3 regions of the Chryseobacterium sp. HR92 genome follow, and region 1 is predicted to be linked to each of the others. Evidence: riboswitches for the same ligand, from Rfam matches in the RefSeq annotation. Region 1 holds a riboswitch; each other region holds the start of a gene.

Region 1 (11,024 bases):
TTTACATCAATGAAAACAAGATTCTAAAAACACATTTGCCTAATCCCTCAAACACAACATTTTTATTGATAGGCTGCTACATTATTAAACCCACATGGATGATTCATGTAATAAATGTACGTTTTGTTGAAGATATTATTTTCATTTTGAAATCCGGTTTATAAATGATTAAAATAACTTATGAAAGGCTGTTTAATCTTATCATTGAGTTGTGAGCGAGGATTAACAACCTCTATCACCTCAAATTTTTAAATGAGAATATGAGAAAAAAAATACATAAAACACTGATGCTGCCTTGTTGCCTCCTTATCAATATACTGAATGGGCAAATAGGGATTGGTACAAATAATCCACAAGGTATTTTACATGTAGATGGAGCTAAGGATAATCCTGCTTCGGGAACACCAACGGCAATACAAGTTTCTAATGATGTTATTGTAAACAAAACAACAGGATTCATTGGTGCTGGAGTGCTTAATCCTCAGGTTCAGCTAGATATCAGATCTGCAGGAAATGAAAATGCTCTTGGTTTAGGAACCACAACGATGTCTGCAGTAGCAGCAGGTGCGGGTGCTACACGATATGATGTAAACAGTATACCGGTAGGAGCAAAAATTGAAGTCTCTGATGGCGCTGTATGGCACAAAGCTTATATTGCCCCTCAAAAGGCTGTAATCGTTGTTCGTAAAATCGTAAGCCAATCTATACCTTCTGCTTCTGCAACAACCATTATTAATTGGAACGAGGTACGTGACATGAGCAATAGTTTTGATCCAAGCTCTGGCGAGTTTACAGCTCCCCGAAATGGGACGTATACTTTTTTATTAACATTCAATTTTAACGGAGCTGTTATTAGTGATGGTTCCAGAGTTGAATCGCAATTTTATAATCCTACTACAAACACTGTTCTTGCCAGTGTATATAAAACTTTCGGCCAGTCTATGACAGGCACATCTGATGATGCAAATTCTACACGTTCAACGCAGGCTGGAGGATCAAGTACCGTTACCCTCACGCTTACTGCAGGGACTAAGGTAAGTGCCAGACTATACCAAAATCTAACCTCAGGCGCTATTCCGCTAAGGGTTACAACTGATTCTTCTAATCCTGCAAATCCAGATGATGGATTTAACAATTTAACCATAATAGAACATTAAGATATAGATTATGAAAAAGAAGATCATTATAACTTATAAACTATTTGCTTGTATTTTATTTTTTTCTGCAACTAAAACAACAGCACAAATAGGGTTTTTCACTCCTACGCCTGCACAACCTTTACATATAGATGCGGGAAAAGATAACGGCTCTGCACCCGATGCAACAAAAATATCTAATGATGTTGTGATTACACCACAAGGTCAGGTTGGCTTTGGACTTTTAAATCCGGTTACTAAAGTTGATCTGAGGTCTTCATCTGACCAGGGAATTATTGGCTTAGGCAATAATACACAGAGCCCTTCTGCAGCGGGAGGAGGTGCCATACGCTACAATAACGGTGGATTTTTAGAATATTCTGACGGGGAACAATGGATTGCATTGCCACTTACTGCTCCAACCAAAGCACTAGTAAATGCCAGTAAAGGCTCTGCACAAAGTATTCCAAGTGCAGCTTCGACGGTTATTACAGATTGGACAGAAACAGTTGATTTAGGTGCTGGTGCTACTGGAGACTTTGATCCTTCCACAGGAATTTTTAAAGCTCCTCGTGATGGTTTTTATCTGGTTTCTTTCAACATCACGCTGGCTAATGGAAATATCCCTAAAAATACCTTTATAGAAACTGCAATAGAAAGCAATCAAAGTACAGATAACATTCCTGTATTTAAAACAATAAATTCTTATCCTGCTTTTCAGGCTGGTACAGTAAGTAATTACATAAGTGGTAATTGCAATGCTATTTTCAACCTTAAAAAAGATAATACTATAAAATTTAGCATCAGGCATAATATAGGCAGTGCCCGAAATACTTTAAATGACAGCAAATTAAATAATTTAAGTATTAGTGAATTATAAAATACATGATAATGGGACGAAAAAATAGAATAAAAAAATTGATCAGTGCTGTTATTGTTTTGTCACTGAAAGTAACATATGTAAGCGGTCAAATAGGAATAGGAGTATCCAATCCTTCTAATCCTCTTGAAGTTAAGACGGATGCCGGGAATATTATAATTAATAGTTCGGGAAGGGCAGGTGTTATGGTTGCCAATCCCAAGGTAGCTCTGGATTTGCGTGGTGGAACCAATAGTTCTGTTGCTATTGGAAATACAGCGAAGACTGCTGCTCAAGCCGGGGCTGGAGCATTACGATATATTGCAAGTCCTGCCATTGGGGTAAAAGGATATTTAGAATTTTCCGACGGTTCAAATTGGGTCAGTTTTTTTCCTAAAGGGAAGCCGCGTATTATAGTAATGGCAAGTAAAACAACTCAGGATACCTATGTATTTGAAAGTGCTGCTCCCTCAGAAATAGGAACCAAATCCGGCGTAGTTCAAAGAAGATCTTCTTATTTAACGAACTGGACTGAAAAATTAGACTCTGATTCAGGAGTTCCAACCTCAAATTTCGACCCGGCTACAGGTGAATTTACAGCACCGCGTGATGGCGTTTATTTTGCAACTTTTACATTTGCATTACAATCCAGCCAGGTTAATACCGGGGCCAATAATCAAACTGAAGCAATTTGGGAAGTGAGAGATTCTGCCGGCACCATTACACAAAGAATCAAAACAAATAATGGATATGCTTCTGATACCGGAGCAAGTCCCAATGCAGTACCCGTAGGTTCAGCCTGTACAGTAAGTGTATACCTGAATAAAGGCAGCAAATTAAGACCTTTTACATGGATTACAGTAGCATTTGATGGTACAATCAGCCAATTCGATGTCTCAGGAAGTGGGGCTTACAATGCGCTTACAATAGTTGAACAGTAAAGATATTTCAATAGGTTTGAACAATCTAATTGTAATTTTTAAGTCTCCCAATCTGATTGAGGAGACTTTTTTGAATGAAGAATAAATTTACATTAAAAATATAGTCTTGAAAAAAAAAGACATAGAGAATTTAAAATAGAAACCTGCAATTCATACGAATTACAGGTCTTTATTTTGGAGAATACAATGTTTTAGCTTAATATCTCACATGGTGCTATGCAAATCACCCAGGGACATCTCTTTATTCCCGGAGGAGGACAGCATGCTTCGGAACAGCTCATTGCTCCGCCATTAATACTCTTCAACTGATCTCTTGAAATTTTTTTAGAATTTTTCATAGCCAGATAATTAAATTAAAACTTAAGGCTGGTTTCCACCACCACATCCGTCATATGGCATGCATTGCCACTTTCCGCCGATTAAACAAATCTGTCCGCCTCTGCAGTCAATACCACCCTTAATTGTTTTCAATTCCTGTCTTTCGATTTTCTTTAAATTTTTCATAATATTTTAGGTTTAGTTCTATCCGAAATTAATAAATTTTTATCAATTTTTGTTGAATTATTGTGAAAATATTTATCTTCAATCGCGCTATTATTTTATATTTTACCTTAAACTTTCTGAAATTGTGTAAAATCTGATATGTTTAAAAGTGCGAAAACACCCTATTAAACAGAATGTATAAGAACTGATTTCGTTTAAGAAAAATCTTGTCTTGTGACAAGTGGAATTTCATAATGACTTGCTAATTTTGGTTAAAAGTTTAACTACCAAATCCGACAATATTATGAAAAGTGTATTCAAATTCTCAACCCTGAAGTCATTACTGATTTTTACTGTTATCGCTATTGCATCACAGGTTTACGGGCAAAAAGTGAAACCATCTGAAAGTGGCTATGCACCTGTTAATGGTATCAAAGTTTACTACGAGGTCTATGGCAAAGGAAAGCCCATTGTATTGCTGCATGGTGCCTTCATGACGATTGATATGAATTGGGGCGAGTTGATCCCGGAACTGTCAAAAAACAGAAAAGTAATCGCTGTTGAATTACAGGGACATGGACATACTCCGTTTTCAGAACGGAAATTATCACATACTGATCTGGCGAATGATGTGACAAAGGTCATGGACTATCTTAAAATTGATAAGGCAGATATAGCAGGATATAGCTTTGGCGGGGCAATCGCTTATCAGCTGGCAATACAGAGCCCGCAAAGACTGAATAAGCTGGTCATTATTTCTTCAACTTATAAAAATAGCGGCTGGCTGCCTGAAGTTAATAGTGCATTTAAAGGGATGAAACCTGAGCTCTTCATGAACAGCCCTATGCATACCGCTTATGATGCCGTAGCGCCCGATAAAACAAAATGGACAAAATTTCTGGAGCAGATGATAGCTACTGCCGGACAACCATTCGACCTGGGTGATGATAATATTTCTAAAATTTCAGCGCCTGTTTTAATTATTGCTGGAGATAATGATGGTTTAGATAAAACCGAGCTGGCAAAAACTTATAAATTATTAGGCGGTGGAGTGTCTGCAGATATGGGGCCTATGCCCAAATCCCAACTGGCAATTGTTCCGGGGCAAAGCCATGTCAGCCTGATGATGCAAACCGCAACAATTCTGAATTACCTGAATAGTTTTTTACAATAATCAGATAGAATATCATTTATAAAATTGAATATAATGAGAAAAATAATTGTCTTATCAATGATTACAATGGATGGTGTTATGCAGGCACCTGGCGGCCCTGAAGAAGATACATCCGGAAATTTTAAATATGGCGGATGGACTGTATCATATGGTGATGAACTTTTCGGTGAAATCATGCAGGAAGAAATGAAACAGACTGATTATCTCCTTGGAAGAAAAACATTTGATATTTTTTCATCGTACTGGCCTCAGCATGCTGAATTTTGGCCGGGAATCAATGAAGGAAACAAGTATGTTCTGTCTCAAACCATGGAACATTCGGATTGGAAGAATACCTTTTTTCTCAAAAACCTGGATGATATCCGGAAACTTAAACAATCGGAAGGTGCTGATATTCAGATTTGGGGCAGTAGCGAACTGATTCATCTGTTGTTGAAACATGATCTTGTAGATGAACTTCGCCTAAAAATATATCCGTTGATCCTTGGCCGAGGGAAAAAGCTGTTTGATGATAATTCGGTTCCGGCTGCTTTTGTTCTGACGGAAAGCCATGTAACATCAAAAGGAGTCATTATAGCGAATTACAGACGTTCCGGAGAAATTGTAACAGGGAATGTTGAAGTGTAAATAATGTCTTAATTAATTTTATTTTTTACAACTGTTAAACCTACAATATGGATACAAAATTTGAAGCAGGAATAAATATTGCCATAAAAATTCCAAAAAATAAATATGAAAAAACGGTAGCTTTTTACAGGGATATTTTACATCTGAATGTTGAAGAAAAACCGATTAATAATCCAACTGTTTCCAGAACCCATGAGGTAAAATTCGGGAATAATATCATCTGGTTAGACTGTGTAGATAATTACACCCATTCTGAAACCTGGTTACAGCTGACGGTTCCTGATGTAGAAAAAGCTACAGAATACCTCCAATCGAACGGAGTAGAAACCTGTGATGAGATTGAAGAGCTTCCTGAAAATATGCACTGGATTACAGATCCTGCTGGCACCGTGTTTAATGTACAAGAAAGAAAATAGCAAAAGACAGAAAGAAGGTGTGGAAAATTGCTTAAAATGTGGTTTTAATCAAAATTTTAATACCTTTAACTTTCAAATCATTAAAATTTTAAACAATCCATGAAGACGAAACCACTAACTTTCATCTTAACCCTCTTTTTTCAGCTGATAAGTATCACTGCATTTTCACAGAAAACAGCAGTTCTCAACTCCTTATTGGATAAAAATACAGAATTTATTTTTCCACAAACTCCCGATAAAATCTCAAAAGCATTGAATGTGAAAACTATGTTTTATGAAGATGCCAATGAGGAAAAATATGCAAAATGGCCTACAAAAACAGGTTTGGAGTTGTACTGCAGCTTGGGAGGAAATAATGCTGTTAATGAAATGTTTTTTACCATTTCAGAGAATAAACCTGTAGTGGTAGAAGGGCTTCCATTTGGCCTTATTATGAATAAAAGCACACTGCAGGACAGCAAAACTAAGTTCAGTAAATACAATGCTAAAACGCAGAAACTTGATGCAGGCAGTGAATTTCCAGGAGGTTCAAAACTGGTTTTTAAGAAAGGGAAACATTATGCAACCTTGCTTTTTGACCATAAAAATCTGCTGAAATTTTTAAGTCTTACTACAGGACTGATTGATCCGGCCGCAAATTAATTTTAACAGAATCTCAAATACTATAAAATCCGTCACTTTTTGGCGGATTTTTTCAATGTATTGAATGATACCCGGCTGTATAAAATGATCCATTCCAAAAAAAGTACTGAAACTCCTCTGATTACAAAGCAACACAGTTGCTTTCAGAAAATGGATTGAAGAATAAAGATTAAAATTTCTGGCTAAAAAAGATATAAAAAAGATCATTTAATATCAAAAGATAAAGATCCACTATCCTTAAAAAAACAATTCAAAAAAACACTTTAATCACAGGATGAAAAACAATAGTAAATAAGCGGTTTCTTTAAACTTGTTTGATTTTTTCGTCTCATATCTTAGGGATTTAGTAACAAAAAACAAGCATAATCATCTAAATTATAATGCCTATTGGATGAAAAGTGTATTTTTAATAACAACAAAATCAATGGGTTATAGATAAATAGTTATTGTTTGCATAAAATATCTTTCACGTTTTTATAAAATACCTATATTTACCACCAAGGAGTTCTTAACATCTTCTTTATCAACCGAAACTGGTTACACTTAGCTGTGTCTTAAAAGGGAATCGTGTGCAAATCACGAACTGTCGCGCAACTGTAAGTAACATCAAGGTTTTTATCAAATAAAGGTCCACTGTATACCTGGTTATATGGGAAGGGCGATAAAAACTGTTACAAGTCAGGAGACCTGCCTATTTCGAATTGACGATGCTTTCGCGGTCTGAAGCTTATAGTCAGGTATGATACGATATGGATAACAGTGGGATCAATATATTTTGTCAGCTCATGTTATTTTTGTGATGCAAATAAGTAGTGGGGTAGTATGCTCTTTCATTATCGTGTATTCATCGTATTTTCCTTTTCCATATTTTTCTTTCTTACAAACATTGTGAAGTTTGCCAGGAACTTTTTATGAAGATTTAATCAATATAAAAAGTTAAAAAATGTACCCATTCGATTTCGATTATTTATGCAGAAGCAGCAGACTTGGAAATAAACAGGCTTGCATGGAGATAATGATTCCGAATTCCGGATTACAAAAAACGATTAACATCAATCAGCTTCCTTTTGATCTCCTTTTTACCATCACATGGAATGATGGTGGCTGCTGTTGTGCCTGTTCATGGTCTTCTGTAAACAAATTTCAACTAAACAATAAATATTATAATGACTACAAGTGAAAGTTTGAAGTCTCCCGGCATGAAATTCCGGGAGGCCATGCGAAAAGAAAGTCCGCTTCAGATTGTTGGTACCATTAATGCCAATCATGCGTTATTAGCACAGCAGACAGGTTTCAATGCAATTTACCTTTCAGGAGGTGGTGTTGCTGCCGGTTCTTTGGGGGTTCCTGATTTAGGAATTACCACGCTGGAAGATGTATTGATAGATGTTCAGCGTATCACGAATGTCTGCGAAGTACCATTAATGGTAGATGTTGACACCGGATTTGGGCCTTCAGCATTCAATGTTGCAAGAACCGTAAAGTCACTGATTAAAGCCGGGGCTGCGGCTCTGCATATTGAAGATCAGGTAGGAGCAAAACGCTGTGGACACCGACCGGGAAAAGAAGTGGTAACCAAAGAAGAAATGGTAGACAGATTGAAAGCTGCGGCAGATGCCCGTACCGATGAAAATTTTGTAATTGGTGCCCGTACAGATGCATTTGCCAATGAAGGATTAGAAAAAACACTGGAAAGAGCGGTCGCTTACAAGGAAGCGGGAGCAGATTTCATTTTTGCAGAAGCCGTTCCTGACTTAAGCTTTTATCACAAATTTGTTGAAGCTACGGGAATTCCGGTGCTGGCCAATATTACCGAATTCGGGATGATAAAAATGTACACGGTGGAGGAGTTAAAAAATGCAGGTGTAGAACTGATTCTTTATCCGCTATCGGCTTTCCGTGCTGCCAATAAAGCTGCCCAGAATGTATATGAACATCTTCGCAAAGAAGGAACCCAGGCCAATGTCTTAGATACCATGCAAACCAGGGAAGAGCTCTACCAAAGCATTGGATATTACGACTACGAACAAAAATTAGACAACCTTTTTAAACAAAATAATTGATAATGTCAAATAACAGTGAACCCACATTTAAACCTAAAAAAAGCGTTGCGCTTTCAGGGGTAGCAGCAGGTAATACTGCGCTTTGCAGTGTCGGAAAAAGTGGAAACGATCTCCATTACAGAGGATATGATATTCTGGATCTGGCAGAGAAAGCACAGTTTGAAGAAGTAGCCTATCTTTTGATCTATGGCCAGCTGCCTACCGGAGCACAATTGAAAAACTATAAAGCTAAGCTGAAATCTTTGAGAGGACTGCCTCATTCTGTGAGAAATATCCTTAAGAGTATTCCTGCTGCAGCCCATCCAATGGATGTCATGCGTTCTATGGTTTCTGCTATCGGAAGTATTCAGCCGGAAAAAGATGACCATAATATGGCGGGAGCAAGAGATATTGCAGACAAATTACTGGCATCTTTCAGCTCAGGTCTTTTATATTGGTACCATTATACCCATAATGGAAAAGAAATTGATGTAGAAACTGATGATGATACAATAGGAGGGCATTTCCTTCACCTGTTACACGGGAAGAAACCCGCAGAGTCATGGGTAAAAGCAATGGAAATTTCGTTAAACCTTTATGCAGAACATGAATTTAATGCCTCAACATTTACGAGCCGTGTGATTGCAGGAACAGGATCTGACATTTACTCTGCCATTACCGGAGCCATTGGTGCCTTAAGAGGACCAAAACATGGAGGTGCTAATGAAGTTGCTTTTGAAATCCAGAGCCGTTATAATTCTCCGGATGAAGCTGAAAGTGATATTCGCCAGCGCATTGCCAATAAAGAAGTGATTATCGGATTCGGGCATCCGGTGTATACCATTTCAGATCCGAGAAATGTAGTCATTAAAAAAGTGGCTAAAGAACTTTCCGAAGAAGCAGGAGATATGCTGCTGTATGATATTGCTGAAAGACTGGAAACGATCATGTGGGAAGAAAAGAAAATGTTCCCGAATCTGGACTGGTTCTCCGCTGTTTCTTATCATCTGATGGGAGTTCCTACTCTGATGTTCACCCCCTTATTTGTTATTTCAAGAGTGACAGGATGGAGTGCTCACATCATAGAACAGAGACAGGATGGAAAGATTATCCGCCCAAGTGCCAACTATACAGGGCCCGAAAACAAAGAATTTGTATCCATTAACGACCGAAAATAATGGAACATAGAATGTGGAAATGAAAAAGGAATAATTCATTTTCAATTTTCAATTTTCCACTTTTAACTTTTATTTAATTAAATTTTTCAACGATAAAAAAATGAGTTCACACATCTCAAACGAAAGACCACAACCCGATCAGGTATTAGCAGACATTGCAGACTATGTCTTAAACTACGAAATTAAAAATGACTTGGCATGGAAGACTGCTCATTACTGTCTTCTGGATACGATCGGCTGTGGTCTGGAAGCATTAACTTATCCTGCATGTACGAAACTTTTAGGACCTGTGGTAAAAGGAACGGTAGTTCCTAACGGAGCAAAAGTACCGGGTACTCAGTTCCAGTTGGATCCGATTCAGGCAGCGTTCAATATTGGAGCTATCATCCGTTGGCTGGATTTCAATGATACATGGCTGGCTGCAGAATGGGGACACCCTTCTGATAATCTTGGAGGAATTTTAGCCACTGCAGACTGGTTATCCAGAACAAATATTGCAGATGGAAAAGCACCTTTAAAAATGAAACAGGTCCTGGAAGCAATGATTATGGCTCACGAAATCCAGGGGGTAATGGCATTGGAAAATTCATTCAATAAAGTAGGGCTGGATCACGTTGTATTGGTAAAGCTCGCTTCTACAGCTGTAGTAGGAAAGCTGATCGGATTAAACCGTGATGAAATTATCAATGCCGTATCACTGGCTTTTGTGGACGGACAGTCTTTAAGAACTTACCGCCACGCTCCCAATACAGGTTCCCGCAAATCGTGGGCTGCAGGAGATGCTACATCAAGGGCTGTACGTCTTGCCCTGATTGCACAAACAGGAGAAATGGGCTATCCATCTGTATTGACTGCAAAAACATGGGGATTCTACGATGTCTCCTTCAAAGGGAATGAATTCAAATTCCAAAGAGAATATAGTTCTTACGTAATGGAAAATGTTCTTTTTAAAATTTCCTTCCCTGCTGAATTTCACTCGCAGACCGCAGTAGAAGCAGCAATGACATTACATGCAACTTTAAGAGACCTTGGAAAAACAACAAATGATATCAAAAAAATTACCATCCGTACCCACGAAGCTGCTATTAGAATTATTGATAAAAAAGGACCTTTAAATAATCCTGCCGACCGTGACCACTGCATCCAATATATGGTGGCTGTACCATTGATCTATGGAAGACTGACAGCTGCCGATTATGAAGATAACATCGCTTCAGATCCAAGAATTGATGTACTTCGTGACAAAATTGAATGTGTGGAAGATATTCAGTTTACAGCAGATTATCACGATCCGGAAAAACGTTCTATTGCAAATGCGATGACAGTAGAACTTAATGACGGAACTGTTTTAGACGAAATAGTGGTAGAATATCCTATTGGCCACAAACGCAGAAGAGACGAAGGTATTCCTGAACTGATCAAGAAATATAAAGTGAACCTTGCCCGTATTTTCCCGGAAAAACAACAGAGAACGATTCTTGAAAATTCATTGGAATATGACACATTAGCCAATCTTAACGTCAATG
Region 2 (11,024 bases), 1.5 Mb from region 1:
ATTTTTTTCAATTCTAACACCGTTGTTGTCTTCATCACTGTCTTGTTCATTGTCATTGATGCCATCTCCATCTAAGTCACCATCCATATGGATATGGTTTTTGTTCGATGAAATAACCACTGTTTTTTGCGGAACTACAAGTTCATAATCCAGGCTATAGTCTCTGAATCTGTGCTCATATGGATATTTGATATAGTTTGGAAGTAATATTTTATTGTTTACAACTTCTACAGGAACTATCAGCTGAATTGGGAAATTATAACCCTTTCCTTCTTTTTTGATGATCAGATATGGTGTTTTAATATCTGGTTTTCTTGTTACATCTACTGAGATATAATCTTCTTCATAAACAGATATTTTATCAGAATAGATATCATTATTATATGCTTTGAAATTCTGAGGAATGTTAACTTGCTTTACATCCACATACACTGTATCTGAAGTAGTGTTGATAGCAACATTCTCTACATCTTCTTTACTTCCTCTATAGATCATGTCTTTTTTGGCCATGCTTATTCCGAAGTAAGTTCCCAGTCCGATCAGAAGAAGGAATAAACCTCCTACAACCCATCCGATGTTTCTCAGTTTTGTTTTTGGAGAGAAAATCTTGATGCTTAATAAGCTGAAAAGGATTGCCGGAATTAAGCTTCCGATTACCATCATGGCTGCCAGTACTTTATCAAGCCCCTGATCATCCATATAGAATCTGATCTCATTGGCACCTGGGAAGTCTGTATCCATCCCGAAAAGACCGAATAGTACAAATACTCCGATAATGCTGCTTACAGCCATCAATACGAAGAATCCCCCTACGATATACTTGAATACATTCCATACTCCGCTTCCAGCATTGTTGATGTAAGGTTTGTTTTCGTTGTATATTTCTCCGACCCTCTGAGTAGATTCATTGGCAAACTGAACCAATTTATTAGACTCATTCTTAAGATTGTCGAAGTTCATAGGCTTTCCCTGCATTTTCAGGAAATCTGCTGCTGTTTCAGCTTTTGGAAGTACGATCCAAAGGATTACATATAAAAGACCGATCAGTGAAGATGAAATGGCTGCTGTAAAAATTCCTAAGACGAATATTCCCAGCCAGATTGCTCTCATTGCGGTAATATCCATTCCTACATATTGAGCTAACCCTGCGCAAACCCCTGCTACTTTTTGTTTTTCCGGGTCACGGAACAGTTGTTTTTTATCGGTATAATTGTTTCCTGAATTGGTATTTCTGGTAGATGTTTTTTCAGAAAAATAAGCCTCTTCCTGTTCTTCAATTTTTTCCGGGCTTCCGATCTGTGCGATTACCTTTTCTACATCGGTATCGTTAATTACTTCACGTTTTCCCAGAGAGTCTTTGAAAATCTCCACCATTCTTATTTCTATGTCATGCATTACCTCATCAGCTTCAGAAGCATCCAGTGAGCTTCTCAGAGCGTTCAGGTAATCGCTGAGCTTTATATATGCGTGTTCTTCTATTGTAAAAGAAAAACCTGCGAGTCCTATTGAGAGTGTCTTGTTCATAGCTTTGTTTTTTAATTTTGTTGGGTGATGTTGTTTACTGAGGCTGTCAGCTCATTCCATGTATTTTGAAGTTCATCCAGGAAAAGTTTTCCTTTTTCTGTGATCTGATAATATTTTCTGGGTGGTCCTCCTGTAGATTCTTCCCATCTGTAAGAGAGAAACTCTCCGTTTTTAAGTCTTGTAAGAAGAGGGTAGAGGGTTCCTTCCACTACATCCAGTTTTCCTTTTTTCAGTTCGTCAATAAGATCAGAAACATACATTTCGCGATTATTGATGAGACTTAGAATACAGAATTCCAGAATTCCTTTTCGCATTTGCGCTTTGGTATTTTCGGTATTCATCTTTATAAGTTTTGTTAATTAGTTATATAATTTTCGAAGTTCGGAACCTAGCTAGTTGTACCTATTTCGATTTTACATTACAAAGATATGTAAATAAAATGGTATTATGCAATACAAAGTAGTGAAATTTTTAAAATAAATAATATAAACAATTGGTAATCAGTGAAATAATTTTTATCGTAAATTTTATGAAAAATGAATTTGGTCAAAAAATGTTTAAATTTTAATTGAAAATGAAAGAAATGAAGAGAAAAAGTTATCATTCATTATTTATTACTCATTACCCATAATATAGCCCCGATAGCAGCGGTTACCCCACAGTGGTTTGGGTTTAGTAAGGAGCGAGGAGTATGAGTGTATAGCGGGAACAGCTTCTTATCACTGAATACTCTTTCATTTAAAGGCTGTTAAAATGTTTCAAATCCTTACAGATAATAAGGTTGGAATTTTGAGATCGGTATTATGATTCGTATTTTTGTTAGGAAAAAAACACCTAAATCATTTACTTTTACCATGAATTTATTCAATAAGTATAAGCATTTACCTGCTTTTGTTTTACTTGGGCCAGCATGTTTTGGGCAATATCAGTTTGAGGTTAAAAATGCTTCAAAGAATTATGATGCCATTATTCAGGTAGAAAATTGCTATGATGACAGATGTAGCGGAAAAGGAACTGTAGAGTTGTTTGATCACAAAAATACAAAGATACAGACTTTTGCATCGGATGATCTGGTATTGGAAACAGATCAGGCTGAAAAACCCAAGCTTGGAAAAATGATCCAGCTGACGAATAAACAAAACTCAGTAATCATAAATGATTTTAATTTTGATGGAACAGAAGATATAGCGGTAAGGAACGGAAATATGGGAAACTATAGTGCAGCTTCCTATGATGTTTATGTGTTCAACAGTACAAGAATGGCATTTGTGAAGAGTAAAGAACTTACGGATCTTGCATCCAGTTCCCTTGATATTTTTGATGTTGATGTCCAACGTAAACGCTTGATCTCCTATGGAAAATCCGGCTGCTGTGATATTTTTACCACTGAATATGCAGTTATTCCCAATAAAGGGCTTGATAAAGTCTTTGAAAAAGAAGAAGACATGACGGTAGAAGGCCGCGTGAAAGTAATCACTAAAGAAAAGATCAATAATAAATGGGTAACCAAAACAAAGGTGTATCCTTCAGAACAATATAATAGAGAAAAGTAAGATGAAAATTCAGAAAGAGATTGATTTTATCCTGGCAGTGGATGCCTTGAAAAATGTACAGCGAAGAAATTATAATGCTGACGATTCCCGAAGAGAGAATACTGCAGAACACTCCTGGCAGATCATCATTCTGGCTCAGATCCTTTATCCATATGCTAAAAACCGTGCAGATATTGATCTGTTGAGAGTGATAAGAATGCTTTCCATTCATGATTTGGTAGAGATAGAAGCTGGAGACACCTTTATTTTTGATGAAAAAGCAATGGTAGGGAAGTTTGACAGAGAGAAGGTATCTGCCCAAAAGATTTTCGGAATCCTGGATGAACCTTTGCGTACAGAGTTTTTTAATCTATGGCTTGAGTTTGAAGATGAGAAAACTCCTGATGCTATTTTTGCCTGTGGGATTGACAGAATTATGCCATTTATCTTAAATTCCCATACTTCAGGAAAAAGCTGGACGGAAGCCGGAGTAACAGAAAAACAAATCCGAAATATGCTTGAAAATGCGATCAACAGAGCATCGGATGAAATGGGAGAGGCCTTTGAATTTTTATTAAGCAGAAGTCTGGAAACAGAAAAAGTTGTGAAATAAAATTAATGAAAATAGAATAAGCTTCGGGCGGCCAAAGGCCGCCCGAAGCTATATTATTTATAGTATCTGGATTGGTTTCTTGAATTCATCGATCGCTACAAAAGTAAAATCACCTACAATGGCTTTTTCTCTTTCGTAAGAGTACATTTGTTCAGTGTAAATTTCAACGTTTACTTTCATACTGGTTTTTCCAACGTATGAAACTTTCCCGATCAGTTCCACAATAGTTCCGGCTGGAATAGGTTTCTTGAAATCGATCTTGTCACTGCTCACCGTTACCACTCTTTTTCTGGCAAATCTGGTAGCGGTAATAAAAGCTACTTCGTCCATCAGCTGCATAGCCGTACCACCAAAAAGGGTATCGTAATGATTGGTTGTGTTAGGGAAAACCGCTTTAAAGATTCTGGTTTCGGATGCTTCAATTCTTTCTTCTGTAGTCATATATCATTATTAATTAAAGCGAAATGAAAACGATATTAAAACAACAGAATAATGACAGGAACTTAGAGAACCCCTGAAACAATCCATCAGATCAATACAACTTCAAATCGCGAAAGTTATTTGTTTAAAGAAACAGGCAGGTCTCCTGACTTGTAACATCTTTTATCTCCTTCCCATGCCTCGCACAGTGGATCTTTGATAAAGATTTCAGTTACTTACAGTTGCGCGACAGTCCGTGATTTTCACACGGTTCCCTTTTAATCTGCAGTGATGCAGAACCAATTTCTGTGATGAATAAGCGTAAAACTTTTCAGGTGCAAAAGTAGCGAATTTATTCCGGATTATGGTAAATAATCTGGCTGATTACTCTTCCTTTCTTAATCGTCCAAAGAGTGGTGTATCTGTTTTCTCCTGAACCATTTATCATATAAAGGAAAATATTGTCAGAGTCAAGGGACGTTACTCCAATGTTCTCAAAATCCATGGTTGGCTGGAACATATTTTTGATGGCTTCTCTTACAAAAACAGATCCTCTTCCGGGCTGTTGTACTCTGATTGATTTGATTTCAGTCATTCCTTCGGGAAGGTCATTTCCGATTCCCCAGGGCTTTACTTTATCAATGGTAAGAATTTTTCCTTCTGCATCTTTTTCTTTTTTACGGTATCCAGCATTGGAAGGATAAATATCAATTACTACTTTGCTTCTTTGTGCAGTAGGGATTTTAGGATCAGAATTATCTGTGAAAATGAGAGATCTTCCGTTTTTAGATTTGGATGGAGTATAGGCGGGAAGCTGGTCTACATATGCAATACGCCCTTTATTAACCATTCCTTCTTTATCAAGAGTTTCATAACGTACAAAAGGTTTGTCATCATCCTGTTTCTCCGGATATTTGATCCAGATCCATTCCGTTTCTCCCGGAGCCGGTTTTACATAAACAAATACATCTCCTTTACGCATACGGATCTTGTCTACAATTTTTCGATAGTCGTCTTTATGTACACGTACGTTGGCATATCCTTCTTCAGCTTTTACAACTCCAAAAGGAACTTTAGTCTGCCCTTTTACAAAAGCTATAGATAAAATACTGAAAGCGGATAAATAGAATGCTTTGTTTATAAAAGTCATCATGAAATTTTTTTGATCCTCAAATATATAAATTAAATGCTTTTCGGAAGATAATTATAACGTAGCAGTTTATTAAATCTTGTATTGGTTTTCAGTTGATCCTATAAAATGATGCCTTAGCCATAATATTTTATGAAAGAAATAAGTGATAATAAATAAGTTAAATGTAAATCATATTCAAAAAAATGACTTATTTTTCAAGAGAATTTTAAAACTAATAAACATGACAAAAAAACTACTTTATGTATGCTCTTTTATTTTGGGAATTTCCAGCTTTCAGGCAGAAAATAAAATAGAAACAGAATTAAAATCATTATTTTACTGTGATACGAATGCTCCCACCGGTGTTCAGATGTCCAATATAACCCTTACCTCCGGAACCGTTACCTGGACGGCCGATCCTGATACCCCGAATAATTTTATCAGATACAGATTACCCGGAACTACTACCTGGATGGTGGCTACTCCTGTACCTGGGCAAAATTCATTTACTATTACGAATCTACAGCCTTGTACAGTGTATGAAGTACAGGTAGCAAAAGTATGCACTACCCAGGGAATGTGGTCGAACCCTATATTTTTTGCAACATCACTCAATTATTGCACTACTGCCTCTATAGATGCAACAATGGTATATATATCCAATGTAACGGTAAGTTCAACGGGAATGACAGCTCCAATGGTGAGCAACTCCGGAGCTTCCAACTATATTGATTACAGAACTGATGTAGACCGAAGAATTAAATTTTTAGCAGGAAGCGTAGGAAATACGCTTTCAGTGAGTAATACATGGACTGGCACACCAAGTCCTATCACTGTAACAGCATGGATAGATATTAATGGCAATGGTGTTTTTGATTCTAATGAAAGAATACTGGTTGCGAATAATGTGACCTCAACAGCTCCGGTTGTAACCACATTTTCTATTCCTGGTTATCCTACATTGCCAAACTCTGTAATTAATGGTTGCGGACTTGTGATGAGGGTAATGTGCAGACAGGAAGTGCCTGCGGATGCCTGTGGTTCATTTACCTATGGAGAAGTTGAGGATTATGGTATAAACTTTCTTAACCCTACACTGGCAGTAAACGAAGCCGGTAAATCGGCAAAACCTGAAATTTATCCAAATCCGGCATCCGATGTTTTAAATATCTCCGGAATTTCAGAAGCAACGGATTATGAAATTTATAATGTATTGGGGCAGAAAACAAGTGAAGGAAAAGTTTCCGATCATAAAGTAAGCCTTAGTAATTTATCCGAAGGAATTTATTTTATTCAGCTGAAAGATAAAAATAGTGCAATCCGGTTAAAATTCATTAAGAAATAAAATAAAAAAGAGAGAGTATCATTGGGTACTCTCTCTTAGTATTTGCGTAAAATGAGTTCTTTTTAAACTCACTTCAGATTACTTAAATTCTCTCAAGTTCATCTGCATTAATCGTAGTCTTGAAGGTTCCATAATTAACAATCACCTTGTTTCTGGAAATCTTTTCAATAGTTCCCACACTGGTGCTTCCTGTAATACGAACACGCTGTCCGATCTTCATCCAGATAGCGCGGTCACTTTTACGTTGTTCTTCCAGTTTTTCATTGGTTTCTGCAATTTTTTCAATGACTTCCTCTTTTTTCAGCTGTTGAGTAATTTTTCTCTTAACAACCTGCAGGCGTTTTGTTTCATCCTTATCATGACCTAATTTCCTGAATTTCTCCTGTTCAAGAAGTTTTACAAAGTCTTTTACAACATCCTTTCTGGATTTTCCTTTTGTATAACTGTCGATGAACGTTTCAATTTTATTACCAAACTGAAGCTTGCGGTGTTCCTCTTCATATAGTTTCTGGAAATTGAACAGTTTCTGCTGGAGCTGGTCATTCAGCTTCTGAAGATTATCACGTTTATCTTCTACAGATTCTTTTCTTTCTGCAAGATCGGATTTCAGTTTTTCAACTTCAAATTTCTCCTGCTGCAGCTTTACAATAGTCTTGTCGAGATTAACGATATCATGCTCTACCTTTTTCTTGGCAGAATGGATAATAAATCTTGGAATTTTATTCTTTTCTGCAACTTCAAAAGTAAATGAACTTCCTGCCTGGCCTACTTCCAGTTTATACATCGGCTCCAGTGTTTCTTCATTGAAGAGCATTGCTGCGTTCTGAGCATTGGGAAGCTGTTCTATCACCAGTTTAATGTTGGTGTAGTGAGTGGTAATAATGGCAAAACTCTTTTTGTCATAGAAAAACTCCATGAAACTTTCTGCCAGCGCACCTCCAAGTTCCGGATCAGAACCGGTACCGAATTCATCAATCAACAGAAGGGTATGGGCATCTGCCTCACGGATGATTCCGGACATTTTCTTCAATCTAGATGAATAGGTTGACAGATGATTTTCAATGGATTGATTATCACCAATGTCAGTCATGATCTTTTCAAAGAAAAACATTTCAGATTTGGGATGAACCGGAACCAGAATACCGCTCTGAATCATCAGCTGTAATAATCCTACCGTTTTAAGGGTAATTGATTTTCCACCGGCATTAGGTCCGGAAATACAGATAATCCTGTTATGTTCCGTTAAAGAAAGAGTCTGAGGATGGATCGTTTTATTCTCTACTTTATTTCTCAACCATAGCAATGGATGGTAAGCGTCTTTAAGTTTCAATGTCTTATGACGGTTGATCTTTGGAAGAATTCCGTTCACTAAATCAGCAAATTTAGCTTTCGCTCTTGTAAGATCCAGATCAAAAATATACACCTGATATCTCCATAGCTGAGGTTGAAACTCTGCCAGTTCGGCAGTAAGCTGTCGGAGAACTTTGTCAATTTCTTTTTTCTCTTCTTCCTCACTTTCACGAAGTTTGAAGTAATGCTTTACAACACTGTCCGGCTGAATGTAGGTAATGGAACCTGTTTTGGAGATTCCCAGCGTTCTTCCGGCTACTCTTTTTTTGAATCCTGATTTTACAGCCAGAACCCTTTGGTCATCAATAATTGTTTCCCGGATATCATCCAAAAAATCATTCTGTCCATAGGTGGTGAGTGCACGGTTGAAATTTTCCTGAATTGCTTTTTTAGCAAGCTGGATTTCAGTTCTCAAGCCTTTCAAAGCCGGAGAAGCTTCACTTTTTACCTCACCAAAACGGTTGAAAACCTTATCTACTTTATCAATGATCTCCTTTCTGAATTCCAGTACAGAAACTTCCTCTAATAAAGTAGGAAATGTTTCGGGCATGGTGGGGAAGAACTTCTGCAGTTTTCCGATCTGTTCCGTGATGGTTTTTATTTTGATGAAAGCAGCATTTTCCAGGCGGTAGTTCTCAATCAGCATCAATTTCAGCTCACTTTCGATATCTTCATATTCATCAAACGGAATCGCATTTGAACTTTCAAAACTTGACAGATATTCTGATGTTTTTTTTAACGAAAGTTCCGCCTCGTCTATTTCCATTGGGCGAAGTTGAAGAATTTTTTCTCTTGTTTTCGGAGAATACGCAAATGGGGAGATTTCCGCGAGCAATTGCGGAAACTCTAATTCGTCTAAATCTTCTTTATTTATATACACACTGCAAATTTAGTGAGAATTTTGATTATTACGTATATCTGAGAGATTTACAGAATAAATTAACTGGAATTTGATGATATAATTGTTTCTTCTTTGAAACTTTTAGAATCAAAAAATAAGATCAATTTACTTAAACACAAAGTTTTTATTACTAAATCTTATTCCTTTAAAGAGGTAAAGAATGCAATCAATGAAATTGATTCTTTCTAAGCGTATGTATAATGATAATGTTTCATCAGCACTTAGCCGCACTTCTTTACTCACTCAAATAAGTAATAGAATCCAATAACCTTTGCGTTTAAGTAATTGATGATATTCTTTTCATTAAATTTGAAATATGAAATTGGAAACTCCAAGATTGATTTTAAAAGGAATCAATGAAAGCTATACAGAAGATATTTTAAAAATCCGAGGTAATCCGGAGGTCAATAAATTTGTGAAAAGGGTTTCACCAAAGACAAACTATGATGCTCTTCAGTTTATTTTAACGATTAAGCAGAGAACTCAAAATAATCAGACGGTCTATTGGGGAATTTCCCTGAAAGATCAGCCGAACCTTATTGGAACAATCTGTCTTTGGAATTTTTCTGAAGACCGGACAACAGCAGAAGTCGGTTATGAGTTATTGCCGGAATATCATAGGAAGGGAATTATGTCTGAAGCTTTAAAAGCGGTTTTGAATTTTGGTTTTAATGAATTGCATTTACAGGAAATTGTTGCGATTACCAATACATTGAACGAAAATTCAAAAGGACTTCTTGTGAAGCATGATTTTATTTTGCTGGAGGGAAAGAAAGATGAAGGGTTTCCGGATAACATTATTTTTAGTTTAAAAAGACCGTCTGGTAATAGCTGATATAAAATCTAACAGGTTTTCTCTATCTTTATCGCCGATTGAAATTGCATATGAAAAATGAAATAAAATCTTTAACGGGACTCAGAGGGATTGTTGCATTATGGGTTGCGTTTTTTCATTTCAGTTTTTTTCGGAATGAATTTATTCAGGATGTAGTAGGAAAGGGATATGTGGCAGTTGATATTTTTTTTGTGTTAAGTGCTTTTTTACTGACGGTGTCTTATTCTGGGAAGTTTAAAGATTTGAATTATAGATCAATAGAGGTTTTTTATAAAAAAAGAATCAATAGAATTTATCCTGTATATATTGTATCAGTTATTTTTATTGCATTGTTTTTAATGAAGACTTCTATAGCAGGATTCCTGATTAATGCGACTTTACTGCAATGCTTTTTTAATCCTGATTATCTGCTGAATGTTGTCTATTGGTCACTCAGCACAGAATGGGTTTGCTATTTAATATTCCCTTTTATGTTATGGCTTGTCCTGTACTATAAAATACGCAGCGAAATTTTAATTATCATAAGTTTGATTTTGAGGTTGATGCTTCCCTATTTTCCCGGCCATTTGTATATAGGTTCAGAAACCCCGATTGAAGTAGAGGATTCACCAAGATACCTTGATCTTCCTTATGGCCTTGTTTCCCTTCTGAGAACAGTATCTTCCTATTTTCTTGGAATTGGGGTTGCTCTTTTACCACCATTTAAAATGAAGAAAGGTAATTTCGTTATTTATATCATTCTCCTGTTGTTTGTATCTATGTTGTTTGTTGAAAAAGGAGTATTGTTTATTCCCTTATTATCTGCGTTTATAATAAAATACCTGTATGAAGGGAATCAGAATTATCTAAAGATATTTTTAGAAACCAAAGCAGTGTATTTCTTAGGAAATATTTCTTACTCATTATATATCATCCATTATATTGTAAAAAAACAGGATTTCGTTATTGTAAACTCTTATCATCTCAATAATATACTATTAATAGCTTTCTCTATATTACTCTCTTACTTCTCATATATGCTGATTGAAAGAAAATTCAGGATATTTAAAGTATAAGGAGGTTCTTGTTTTATTTTAATATTATTATTTTTGCACTATGACCTGGACAGAAATTTTAGCCCCGATAAAGAGTACGGAATACTTTACAACCCTTTGGGAGAAAGTAAAGAATGAATATGCAACGACGAAAGTTTTTCCTCCAAAAAATCAGATTTTCAGAGCACTGGAACTGACGGCTTTTGATGATGTTGAGGTTGTTATTATTGGTCAGGATCCTTACCATAATGATTTTCAGGCCAATGGTTTGTGCTTTTCTGTTTCTGAGCAGGTTACTGCACCGCCATCACTTAAGAATATTTTTATTGAGTTAAAAG
Region 3 (11,024 bases), 1.8 Mb from region 1:
ATGCAAGCAAACCACCTGTAAAGAAGATATTTCCTTTCCTGAAAATATTCAGACCAATTTCAGGATTGATGAAATAAGATTATTTGCCAAAGGAATCTGCGAAAACTGTCTTGAAAGTTTGCAATAGCATTGCATCAGTCTCATCTTTACATTTGTATAAAAATATTCAGTTATGGAAAAATGCTGTAGTACAACCCCGGAAAAACCAGATACAAAAGGACACAAACATAATCATGCAGAAGGAGATGGCCACGACCATGACGGGCATGATCACTCTCATGACTCCGGAGATCAGACAATCTTTCAGATGTTTCTTCCGGCTATTATATCCTTTATCATTTTATTGTTAGGAATTGCCTTTGACAATTATATAAAACCCGCATGGTTTACAGGCTGGGCACGTTTAGTATGGTTTCTGGCAGCGTATATTCCTGTAGGATTCCCGGTATTGAAAGATGCCTATAAAAGTATCATCAAGGGAGATGTGTTCTCAGAATTCTTTTTGATGAGTATTGCAACCATTGGTGCTTTTGCTATCGGAGAATACCCTGAAGGAGTAGCAGTAATGCTGTTTTATGCTGTAGGAGAAGTATTCCAGTCTATGGCGGTTACCAGAGCCAAAGGAAACATAAAAGCATTATTGGATCAGCGCCCTGATGAGGTAACGGTTATGGAAAATAATCAGCCAAAGACAATGAAGGCTAAAGAAGCTAAAATTGGAGACATCATTCAGCTGAAACCCGGTGAAAAACTGGCGCTGGATGGAGAATTGCTTTCAGATTCAGCTTCATTCAACACCGCAGCTTTAACAGGAGAAAGTAAACCTGATACTAAAAATAAAGGTGAGGTTGTTCTTGCCGGGATGATCAATATGAACAGTATTGCTTTGGTAAAAGTAAATACGGCCTATGAAGACAGTAAACTGAGCAAAATTCTGGAACTGGTTCAGAATGCTACAGCCCAAAAAGCCCCCACAGAATTGTTCATCAGAAAATTTGCCAAAGTATATACTCCAATTGTTGTATTTCTTGCCATAGGAATCTGTTTGCTGCCATATTTCTTTGTGAACGACTATCAGTTCAGAGACTGGCTGTACAGAGCATTGATATTCCTTGTGATTTCTTGCCCTTGTGCCCTTGTGATCTCAATTCCGTTAGGATATTTCGGGGGAATTGGTGCAGCAAGCCGAAACGGGATTTTATTCAAAGGAAGTAATTTCCTGGACAGCATTGCAGAGATTCAGAATGTAGTAATGGACAAAACAGGAACTATGACAGAAGGTGTATTCAAAGTTCAGGAGGTAAGCATAAGCCCTGAATTTAGCAAAGAAGAAATCCTTCAGATGGTCAATGCTCTTGAAAGTAAAAGTACCCACCCGGTGGCAACAGCCATTCACAATTATGTAGGAGATATCAATCACGCCATTCCTTTAGAAAATGTAGAAGAAATTGCAGGCCACGGACTGAAAGCAACCATTAACGGAAAAGAGCTTCTGGTAGGGAACTTTAAGATGATGGATAAATTCAACATCACTTATGATCTTAACCATGCCAATATTGTATATACAGTGATTGCAGTAGCTTATGATAAAAAATTTGCAGGTTATATCACCATTGCAGACAGTATAAAAGCAGACGCCAAAGAAACAGTAGACAACCTGCATAAAATGAACGTAAAGGCTACGATGCTGAGCGGTGATAAAAGTACCGTTGTGAAATATGTTGCGGATCAGCTGGGAATTGATAATGCATTCGGAGATCTGTTGCCAGAGGATAAAGTAAATAAGGTTAAGGAAATCAAGGCTAAAAACCAGACCGTAGCTTTCGTAGGAGACGGAGTGAATGATGCTCCAGTAGTTGCTTTAAGTGATGTAGGAATTGCGATGGGAGGCCTGGGAAGTGATGCTACCATTGAAACAGCTGATGTTGTGATTCAGGATGATAAACCAAGCAAAATTCCAATGGCGATCAACATCGGAAAACAAACGAAAAAAATAGTTTGGCAGAATATTATTCTTGCTTTTGCTGTAAAAGCTGTTGTTCTTATCCTGGGAGCCGGCGGGCTGGCAACCATGTGGGAAGCGGTGTTTGCCGATGTAGGAGTAGCGTTGCTGGCTATTTTAAATGCTGTAAGAATTCAGAGAATGAAATTTTAAGAAGCAAATAATAAACACAACTCAATTATATTCAATAAAAGCTCTGCTGAATTTCAGCAGGGCTTTTGTTTTTAAAGAATACGTATCATGCCAGTCATTCCATATGCTATTGAGACGCCTACGGATTCATAAACAGACTGTCTTTACTTTCTGTCTAAACTATGACTGATAATTACAATTAGTATAAAAATGATACACTCAGTTTGTCATTCCGCAGGAATCTCTATAAAAACAAATCTCTTGAATTTAGAGAGATAAATCAACCAACAAAAAGAAATTTTCGTCTTTGCGATTTCCAACAAAACAAGACATTTAAAAAAAATAAAAAGCTCTGCCAAAAACATCAGCAAAGCTTTTATCAACAAGATTAAATTGTATATAAAGAACTAAATTTTATTTAGGTCTAAAGTTTACTCAAAGTTCGGGATAATATTATTCCGATGACAGGCACAGTTTTGTAATTTTTGTAGGTAACAGTATATAATCACAATGACATTCATCATAAATCATGCATAAAACAGTTTTGAAGTAGTATATTTGTAACAGAGAACAAAATCGTTGAGGTTATTTATTTCCATATTCATCATTTTTACCGTTGCAGTACGTCCCGTTTTGCCATTGGTAAATTATGCCGTGAATTATGATTATATTGTGAAAAACCTTTGTGAGAACAGAAATGTACCACAATCAACCTGTAAGGGAAAATGCTACGTGGAAAAAGAACTGGCAAAAACAGAAAAACAATCCAATAGCTCTCAAACAATAAAGATTGCAGGATTAGATGTTTTTATTTCTCATGATATACTTTCTTTCTCTTCTCATTTGAATTCGGAATCACTTTCTGAAATTCCTGATTCAAGTTATTTTAATTCGCATTCTTCAGAATACTTTTCCAGAATATTCCATCCTCCGTTGGCTTAATTTTTATTAAAAACTATGTTTTTAGTTGAATGAAGGTTTCTGAAACTTTCGTCAATAAGTCATTAAGGACATATTCTACAATTAAAATGAACAATTGTACGCAGTTAGAGATACACTGATTCTTTTGAGGAATTCTATGTTTTTCAGACTTATGTATTGTGTCATAATTATATTTAACATTATTAATTTCAATTTAATATTAAAATGAAATCTCCAATTATTTTGGCCGCTATGCTGTCAATATCATTACTGTCGTGTGCCAAGGAAACACCTAAGGTAAAGCATGCAAGCCACATGGATTCTTCCGGAAAGAAGATAGAAAATGTACAGGTAGTGAATGAAGAAGATCCGATTTGTCACATGAAAACTGCAGGATCGATTAAAGATACCGCTGTATATAAAAATAAAACGTATGGTTTTTGCAGTGTATCCTGCAAACATGAATTCAAAAAAAGTCCTGAGAAATATGCCCAAAAATAAAAAGCCCAATAATAAGAGTAAAGTGATCATACCCATTGCTTTATTTGCATTGCTTTTCTTGGGAATAGGGGTAGGAATGGGGTATTTTAAAAAGAACCTTTATACTGTGATGAAGGTTCCTGATTTTGAACTGACAGATCAGAACAGCAAAAAAATTACCAATAAAGATATGTTGGGAAAGGTATATCTCGTAGAATTTTTCTTCAGCAAATGCCCTACCATATGCCCAGTGATGAATACCAATATGAAGGCGATTCAGAATCAGATCAATGATCCGGACTTTGGTATTATCTCCATCAGTATTGATCCGGAAAATGATACCCCTACAGCATTGAAAGAACATGCTCAAAGGATAGGCGCAAAATCTCCGAACTGGCATTTCCTGACCGGAGACCGTACCTACATTGGTGATCTTGCTGATAAATTTAATATCTACGTTGGCGATAAAGAAGATGAAGGGGAAAGCCTGAACCACAGCGGAATGATTGCTCTGGTAGATCAGGACGGAAATATCCGGTGCAGATACAACAAAGAAAATATGCCAATCTTATATTATTCAGGATTGAATTACGAAGATCCGGAAGGCAAAACGCCAATGCTGACTGGTAAATATCACCCTGACAGAGAAATCCTGATTGAGGATATTAAGAAATTATTGAAATAAGGAAGCTGGGAGAGGGAAGCTAGAGGCTGGAAGTTATTCCGGATGATAAAGCTCTGGTGGTTTTTGAGATCGCTGTAAAAGCAGATAAATACTGAAGAATTTTATGTTATGACATTAATTACTTCCAGCTTCGATCTCCCATCTTCCTGCTTAACAAAAAAACATTGTTCAACCATAAACAAAAACATTATGAAGATTTTGAAAATAGCTGCTTTAAGTGCAGTTTTCGCGGCCCAGTTTACTATGGCTCAGTTTAAGCAGACGCCTTTGCCATATGCTTATAATGCTTTGGAAGGAAATATTGATGCCCAAACGATGGAAATTCATTATTCAAAACATGCTGCTGCGTATGTGGCCAACCTGAATAAGGCTATTACAGGAACTCCGCAGGAAAAAGAAACTTTGTTCCAGATTCTATCCAATGTTTCAAAGCTGCCAGCTGCAGTAAGAAATAACGCAGGAGGACATTACAACCATGAACTGTTCTGGACTGTTCTTACGCCTCAGAAAAACACGCAGCCTTCTGCAAAATTAGCAAAAGCGATTACTGAAACTTTCGGGAGCATGGATGCTTTTAAAGAGAAAATGAGCAAAGCCGGAGCAGACCGTTTCGGATCAGGATGGGCCTGGCTTTCTGTAGGAAAAGATGGAAAATTGTTTGTTTCCTCTACTCCTAACCAGGACAACCCATTGATGGATGTTGTAGAAGAGAAAGGAACTCCTATTTTCGGGATTGATGTCTGGGAGCATGCTTATTATTTAAAATATCAGAATAAAAGAGCAGATTATCTTACCGCGATCTGGAACGTTACCAACTGGAAAGAGATCAGCAGAAGATATGACGAAGCTTTAAGCAAGAAATAGTCTGATGAAATTATTTTACAGCATACTTTTTACTTTTTATATGGTGCTAAGACCTTTAGTACCTATGGTAGAGTATGCTGTAAATTATGATTATATCATTAAAGTCCTCTGTATTAATAAAAGCAGACCGGAGATTCACTGTAATGGAAAATGTTACCTGAGTAAAGAACTGGCCAAAACCAATGATTCACAATCTTCACCCTTTCAGAAAATAAAAAACTCAGGACAGAAAATCCTTGATATCTATATCCTGCCTGAAACAGCAGAGATCATAACTGCTGAAAAACGATCGTTTTTCAATTCCAATTTTACCTACAAAACAGATTATTCTTTTCTGTTTCTTACCCATATTTTCAAACCGCCGGTTTTTTTAAGTTAAATTATAGCTATCTAACCACAAAAGCTTATAGCAATTAAAAGTCAAAGATTTTTAAAAAGCTTAAGTGTTCTTATTGCGAATAAAACTTATCACTTAATATAACTTAAGTGTAAGAACTTTTATGCCTTTTGTGGTAAAAAAAGAATGTTTTCACATTCAAAATAACACATTCAAATTGCATTCAACTTAAAAAATCAACAATGAAAATTTATAAATTTTTATCACTATTCTTTATTGCCTTTACTTTATTCTCTTTTGTAGCCTGCGAAAGCAGCAGAGATGATGATCCACAGGATACAACACCTGGAAAACTTCAGATCAAATTTGAAAACGGATTTAATAATGTAGGAGATATTGTTTTGAACCAAACTGTCCAGACTTCTTCCAACGGACAGAAACATAATTTTTCCGCTTTGAAATATATAATCAGTAATGTCACACTGATAGACGAAAACGGAAACGAATTTAAATACAATGAAAACAATCCAGATAAAGGCGCTTTTATTGTAGATCAGGCAGATGCTGTAGCCGGAATTATATACCTTAATCTGGATGGCATCCCGAAAAATAATTATAAAAAAATAAAATTCGGATTGGGAGTGAGCCAGAAAGCGTATTTACTTGGGCAGGACGGACAAGCTGAATTCTGGACAAAAGCCAAGCAGAAAGGAATGACATGGTCATGGGCTGCCGGTTATGTTTTTGTAAAACTTGAAGGTAAATATGGTAATGATGCTCCTTCAAAAGAATTTATGAACCATACCGGAAATATGGGAAATGTTACAGCTAATGAGCAGGCTGATCTATACCGTGAAATCACATTGAATCTTCCTACTACAGCAAGAGTGACAGGGCAAATTCGTCCTTCTGTTCATATTCTGGCAGATCTGAACCAGTTTCTGAGCGGAGATAAAGCACTTACGCTTGCCACAGGCAATGATATGCTGATGGGTTCCAATCAGCACCTGGTAGATGTTACCAATAACCTTACAAAAATGTTTAAAGTAGATCACGTTCACAATGATTAATTTTTTTATTAAGACATTATTGGTGCTGCTTGTATTCATGTTAAGCTGTGTTTCCTGTTCTGATGAGGTGATGCAGCCACTGGAAAAAGATGAAGCATACAATCTGCAGTTTCCTTCTTATTTTCCGGAAATGACTTTTGATAAAACGATGAATCCGGTAACCAAAAATGGAGTAGAACTGGGACGAAAATTATTCTATGAAGGAAGGCTTTCCCGGAACAATACCATTTCATGCGGCTTCTGTCATATCCAGGAAAATGCCTTTACCCATCACGGTCATACTGTAAGTCATGGTGTGGATGACAGAATAGGAATCAGGAATGCTCCACCCATTCAGAACATGGCTTTTTTGAAAAGGTATATGTGGGATGGGGTGATTCATAATTTGAATGAACAACCGATCAGCCCAATTACAGATGTGAATGAAATGGACAGCTCCATACCGGAAGCTATTTCAAAGATAAAAGATGACCAGAAGTATAAAAAACTGTTCAGAGAAGCTTATGGAGATGAAACCATTACAGGAGAAAGAATTCTGAAAGCATTGTCGCAGTTTATGGCTTCACTGATCTCTGCGGATTCAAAATACGACAGATTCAAACAGGGAAAGGAACAGCTGACTTCAGCAGAATCTCAGGGAATAGCTTTGTTTGGACAGAAATGTGCTTCCTGCCATAGCGGAGAACTGTTTACTGATGAAAGCTTCAGAAATACGGGAATGTATTACAATACAGAATTTAAGGATGCGGGACGTTACAGAGTTAGCCTTAATCAGGTAGATTGGATGAAATTCCGTGTTCCGAGTTTAAGAAATGTAGAATATACTGCACCTTATATGCATGATGGAAGATTTTACACCTTAGAGGCGGTACTCAATTTCTACTCGGATCAGGTGGAAGATAATCCCAACCTTGATCCACAATTAAAACAGAATGGTCATGTGGGAATTGCTATGAATAGTCAGGAAAAACAATCAATCATTGCGTTCCTGAAAACATTATCGGATAAAAGTTTTATATCCAATCCAAAATTTGCAGAATAATTTTATAGAAAACATGAAGAAGATTATAGTGATAGTAAGTTTGATCCTGTTTAGTCAGTATCAGGCAAAGATTATTAGAGACAGTGCTTATATTGATCCGAATACCTTTAGCAGATTCGATTTTGATGATGATTGTGATGCGTGCGGCTGTGCAGCAGGAAACGGATCTTCCGGCTTTGAGTCTTTATTGAATCCACAGTTTATCGGAATCAAATACTTTGCTCAGCATTATAAAGCCAAAGAAAATTTATTTGTAAAAGACCTTACCCAGGATCAGTATTTCAATACGCTGCAGCTTTGGGAGAAAATTCCACTGACTAAAAAACTGAGCGTATATGCAAGCCTGCCCTTTCATTTCCATGAAAAGAAAACAATGCAGGGAGATATCAAAATCAATGGAATCGGAGATCTGAACCTAATGGGGATTTACCAGCTGATGAGCTCTAAAGATAATTTCCACCATCTGAGCGGAGGTTTAGGAGTAAAAATACCTTTGGGGAAATTTGATGAAAAAGGAGCGTCCGGTGTTAATCCAAGTTTTCAGTTGGGAACCGGAAGCTGGGATTATCAGGCGGCTTTGAATTATAAATTTCAGAAAAATAAAGTAGCTGTATTGGTTAATACAGATTACACGATCAAAACTGAGAATAAGAAAAATTACCGTTTTGGGAACCAATGGAACTATGCAGCGACGGGATTTTATCAGGTTGCAGGAAATAAAAAATCTATTTTTTCTATAAAAACGGGAGTTCAGGGAGAGGTCTATGCCCAGAATAAACAATTCGATGAAGCCTTGCCCAATACTGCAGGAAGTGCTTTGTACGGAAAACTGGGATTTGAGGCCTCTTATAAAAAGTTGAGTCTGGGAAGTGAACTTATGCTTCCCATGTATACTCATCTGGCAGGAGGAGATATTGAAGCAAAATCAAGATTCAGTGTTTTCCTGAATATTGGAATTTAAGATGGTGCCCTCTATGAAATGATGTTAAAGCTCCTTCGGGAGCTTTAATTGTTTATGAATCATGATTTTAATTGGGGGTTAGGAATAATTCTTTATCTTTGCCGAAATTTGGTGAGCCATAAAAAGCTCTTAAAAGGGAATCCGGTGAAAATCCGGAACAGACCCGCTGCTGTAAGCTCCGCACCAAAGTTTTTGAAGAATATATCCACTGTTTTTTTAATGGGAAGGATTTCAAAAATGGAGTAAGTCAGAAGACCTGCCAGAAAATAATCGTTTGACGCTTTCGTGGAATAAAGCTTAGGACATCAATGATTCTGTGCAGTGACAGCTGTGCTTTGTCGTTGTATTCTTACATCCATTAGCGTCATCATTATCCTAAATGAGCTAATGGCAGCAAAACTAACTACTTCTGCAATTCATAAAGCTGTTTTCACAATACTGGTGATAACATCTCAACTTTTGTCCTCTCAAATCAAGAAAAAAGACAGTGTTCGGGAAGAATCCATCAAGGTGATCAGCCTTTACAAGAAAAATTTCAAAGAAATTCTTCCGGCGCAAACCCTGCAGGGCGAGCAGCTGGAAAGGCTGAACAGTCATTCCGTAGCAGATGCCCTGCGGTATTTTTCCGGAGTGCAGATCAAAGACTATGGAGGATTGGGTGGTTTGAAAACCATTAATATCCGTAGCATGGGAAGCCAGCATGTAGGGGTTTTCTATGATGGAATTCAACTGGGAAATGCCCAAAACGGACTTGTTGACCTGGGAAGATATTCTTTGGACGATCTGGAAGAAATATCATTATACAACGGACAGAAAAGTGAGATTTTTCAACCGGCAAAAGACTTCGGGTCTTCGGGATCTATCTATTTACAGCCAAAAACACCTGTATTTAAAGGAACAAGAAAAACCAATCTCGTTATAAGAGCAAAAAGTGCCTCCATTGATCTTTTTAATCCGTCATTCCGATTGGAACAGAAAATTTCAGACAGAATTTCCGCCAGCTTCAGTGGAGAATTTATGCAGAGTGACGGAATTTACAGATTTCGATATGCCAAGAAATATCCTGACGGCCAGCAGGCTTATGATACCATTGCTAAGAGACAGGATTCAGATATCAAAGCAAAGCGTTTTGAAACGTCTTTCAACGGAATTTTAAATAACGGAAGCTGGAATATCCGTGGTTATGGTTATATTTCAGACCGTGGAATGCCGGCACCTATTGTGAATGGACGTTTCGGAGGAAGAGGAGCGAGACTTTCTGATGAAAATTATTTTGTACAGGCCAATCTGAGAAAAAAACTGTTTCCCAAGTTTGAAACCCAATTGAAAGCAAAATTCGCTTACGATTATACCCATTTTATGGACACAGTTCGTTCGCAATCCATTATTCATACCGATAATACTTATATCCAACGAGAGCTTTATCTTTCCTCATCCAATATCTATTCTATTACTCCCAATTGGGATGTCAGCCTGAGTGGAGATTTTCAGTATAATAATCTGGATGCCAATCTGGATAACTTTTCTTATCCTACACGTTACACCACATTGGTAGCATTGGCAACAACATATCAATGGAACAGGTTCAAAATCCTGGGAAGCCTTTTAGGAACTTTTACTTTTGAAGAAGTAAGAAAAAACAAAAGACCCGGAGACAGCAGAGAGTGGACGCCTGCCGTATTTATGAGCTATCAGCCTGAAAAAATTCCTGAGCTTACCCTCAGAGCTTTCTATAAAAGGATTTTCCGACTTCCAACCTTCAATGATTTATATTATACCAATATCGGCAATACTTACCTGAAACCGGAGTTTACTAATCAGTATGATGTAGGATTTACCTATCAGAAGAATTATAACAACCGTCTCTTTAAGACCTTTTATGCTAAAGTAGACGGTTACTACAACAAAGTACAGGATAAAATTGTAGCAGCTCCAAACGGAAGCATGTTCCGCTGGCTGATGATGAACCTTGGAATGGTTGAAATCATAGGTGCTGACGTGAATGTACAGACAGAATTTCAGCTGGGAAAAGTAATCCTCAGACCGCTGCTTTCTTATACCTATCAAAGTGCAAGAGATATGACTGACCCGGAGGATACTTTTTATCGTAATCAGATTCCCTATACGCCCTGGCATAGCGGGTCTTTCAGTCTGATGGCAGATTATAAAGACTGGAGCTTCAATTACAGCGCGATGTACGTTGGAGAAAGGTATGATGTGAATCAGGACAACATTCAATACAATTATGTACAGCCCTGGTATACTCATGATCTGTCTGTTCAGAAAAAATTCAACTGGGCCAATCATCAATTTAAAGTAAGCCTGGAGATGAATAATATCTTCAATCAATACTATGACGTAGTAATCAATTATCCGATGCCCGGAAGAAACTTTAAACTTATTCTAAACTTCACCCTATGAGAAAACTAAACTTTTATTTTTTATTTCTTGTATTAGCTTTTCTTACTTCATGCCGTACAGATGATATCATTGTCCGCCAGGAAGTGGTAGAAGGACTTCCATCAGAAAA

Evidence for each region. Region 1 has a riboswitch for cobalamin ahead of SFA27_RS13130 (hypothetical protein). Riboswitches for the same ligand answer to the same signal wherever they lie in the genome.
Region 2: linked by a shared signal. The riboswitch ahead of SFA27_RS06365 (acyl-CoA thioesterase) and the one ahead of SFA27_RS13130 (hypothetical protein) in region 1 are both predicted to bind cobalamin.
Region 3: linked by a shared signal. The riboswitch ahead of SFA27_RS21190 (TonB-dependent receptor plug domain-containing protein) and the one ahead of SFA27_RS13130 (hypothetical protein) in region 1 are both predicted to bind cobalamin.

Annotation. Positions count from the first base shown of each region.
Region 1 covers NZ_CP139139.1:2,894,963-2,905,986, reverse strand. The annotation lists gene SFA27_RS13170 (hypothetical protein) at 261-1,157, shown strand; gene SFA27_RS13165 (hypothetical protein) at 1,168-2,016, shown strand; gene SFA27_RS13160 (hypothetical protein) at 2,028-2,936, shown strand; gene SFA27_RS13155 (bacteriocin-like protein) at 3,297-3,440, opposite strand; gene SFA27_RS13150 (alpha/beta fold hydrolase) at 3,724-4,593, shown strand; gene SFA27_RS13145 (dihydrofolate reductase family protein) at 4,627-5,220, shown strand; gene SFA27_RS13140 (VOC family protein) at 5,268-5,636, shown strand; gene SFA27_RS13135 (hypothetical protein) at 5,736-6,278, shown strand; cobalamin riboswitch at 6,796-6,988, shown strand; gene SFA27_RS13130 (hypothetical protein) at 7,222-7,458, shown strand; gene prpB (methylisocitrate lyase) at 7,445-8,341, shown strand; gene prpC (2-methylcitrate synthase) at 8,344-9,498, shown strand; gene SFA27_RS13115 (bifunctional 2-methylcitrate dehydratase/aconitate hydratase) at 9,599-11,024, shown strand, end outside.
Region 2 covers NZ_CP139139.1:1,407,973-1,418,996, forward strand. The annotation lists gene SFA27_RS06345 (PspC domain-containing protein) at 1-1,524, opposite strand, end outside; gene SFA27_RS06350 (PadR family transcriptional regulator) at 1,536-1,865, opposite strand; gene SFA27_RS06355 (XAC2610-related protein) at 2,379-3,077, shown strand; gene SFA27_RS06360 (HD domain-containing protein) at 3,079-3,669, shown strand; gene SFA27_RS06365 (acyl-CoA thioesterase) at 3,727-4,110, opposite strand; cobalamin riboswitch at 4,228-4,408, opposite strand; gene SFA27_RS06370 (hypothetical protein) at 4,442-5,242, opposite strand; gene SFA27_RS06375 (GEVED domain-containing protein) at 5,463-6,566, shown strand; gene SFA27_RS06380 (endonuclease MutS2) at 6,649-8,796, opposite strand; gene SFA27_RS06385 (GNAT family N-acetyltransferase) at 9,134-9,652, shown strand; gene SFA27_RS06390 (acyltransferase family protein) at 9,703-10,707, shown strand; gene SFA27_RS06395 (uracil-DNA glycosylase) at 10,748-11,024, shown strand, end outside.
Region 3 covers NZ_CP139139.1:4,663,125-4,674,148, reverse strand. The annotation lists gene SFA27_RS21240 (Fur family transcriptional regulator) at 1-127, shown strand, start outside; gene SFA27_RS21235 (heavy metal translocating P-type ATPase) at 173-2,155, shown strand; gene SFA27_RS21230 (hypothetical protein) at 2,714-3,076, shown strand; gene SFA27_RS21225 (YHS domain-containing protein) at 3,281-3,556, shown strand; gene SFA27_RS21220 (SCO family protein) at 3,543-4,220, shown strand; gene SFA27_RS21215 (superoxide dismutase) at 4,410-5,084, shown strand; gene SFA27_RS21210 (hypothetical protein) at 5,089-5,463, shown strand; gene SFA27_RS21205 (MbnP family protein) at 5,664-6,491, shown strand; gene SFA27_RS21200 (cytochrome-c peroxidase) at 6,484-7,533, shown strand; gene SFA27_RS21195 (transporter) at 7,547-8,494, shown strand; cobalamin riboswitch at 8,587-8,773, shown strand; gene SFA27_RS21190 (TonB-dependent receptor plug domain-containing protein) at 8,882-10,915, shown strand; gene SFA27_RS21185 (YncE family protein) at 10,912-11,024, shown strand, end outside.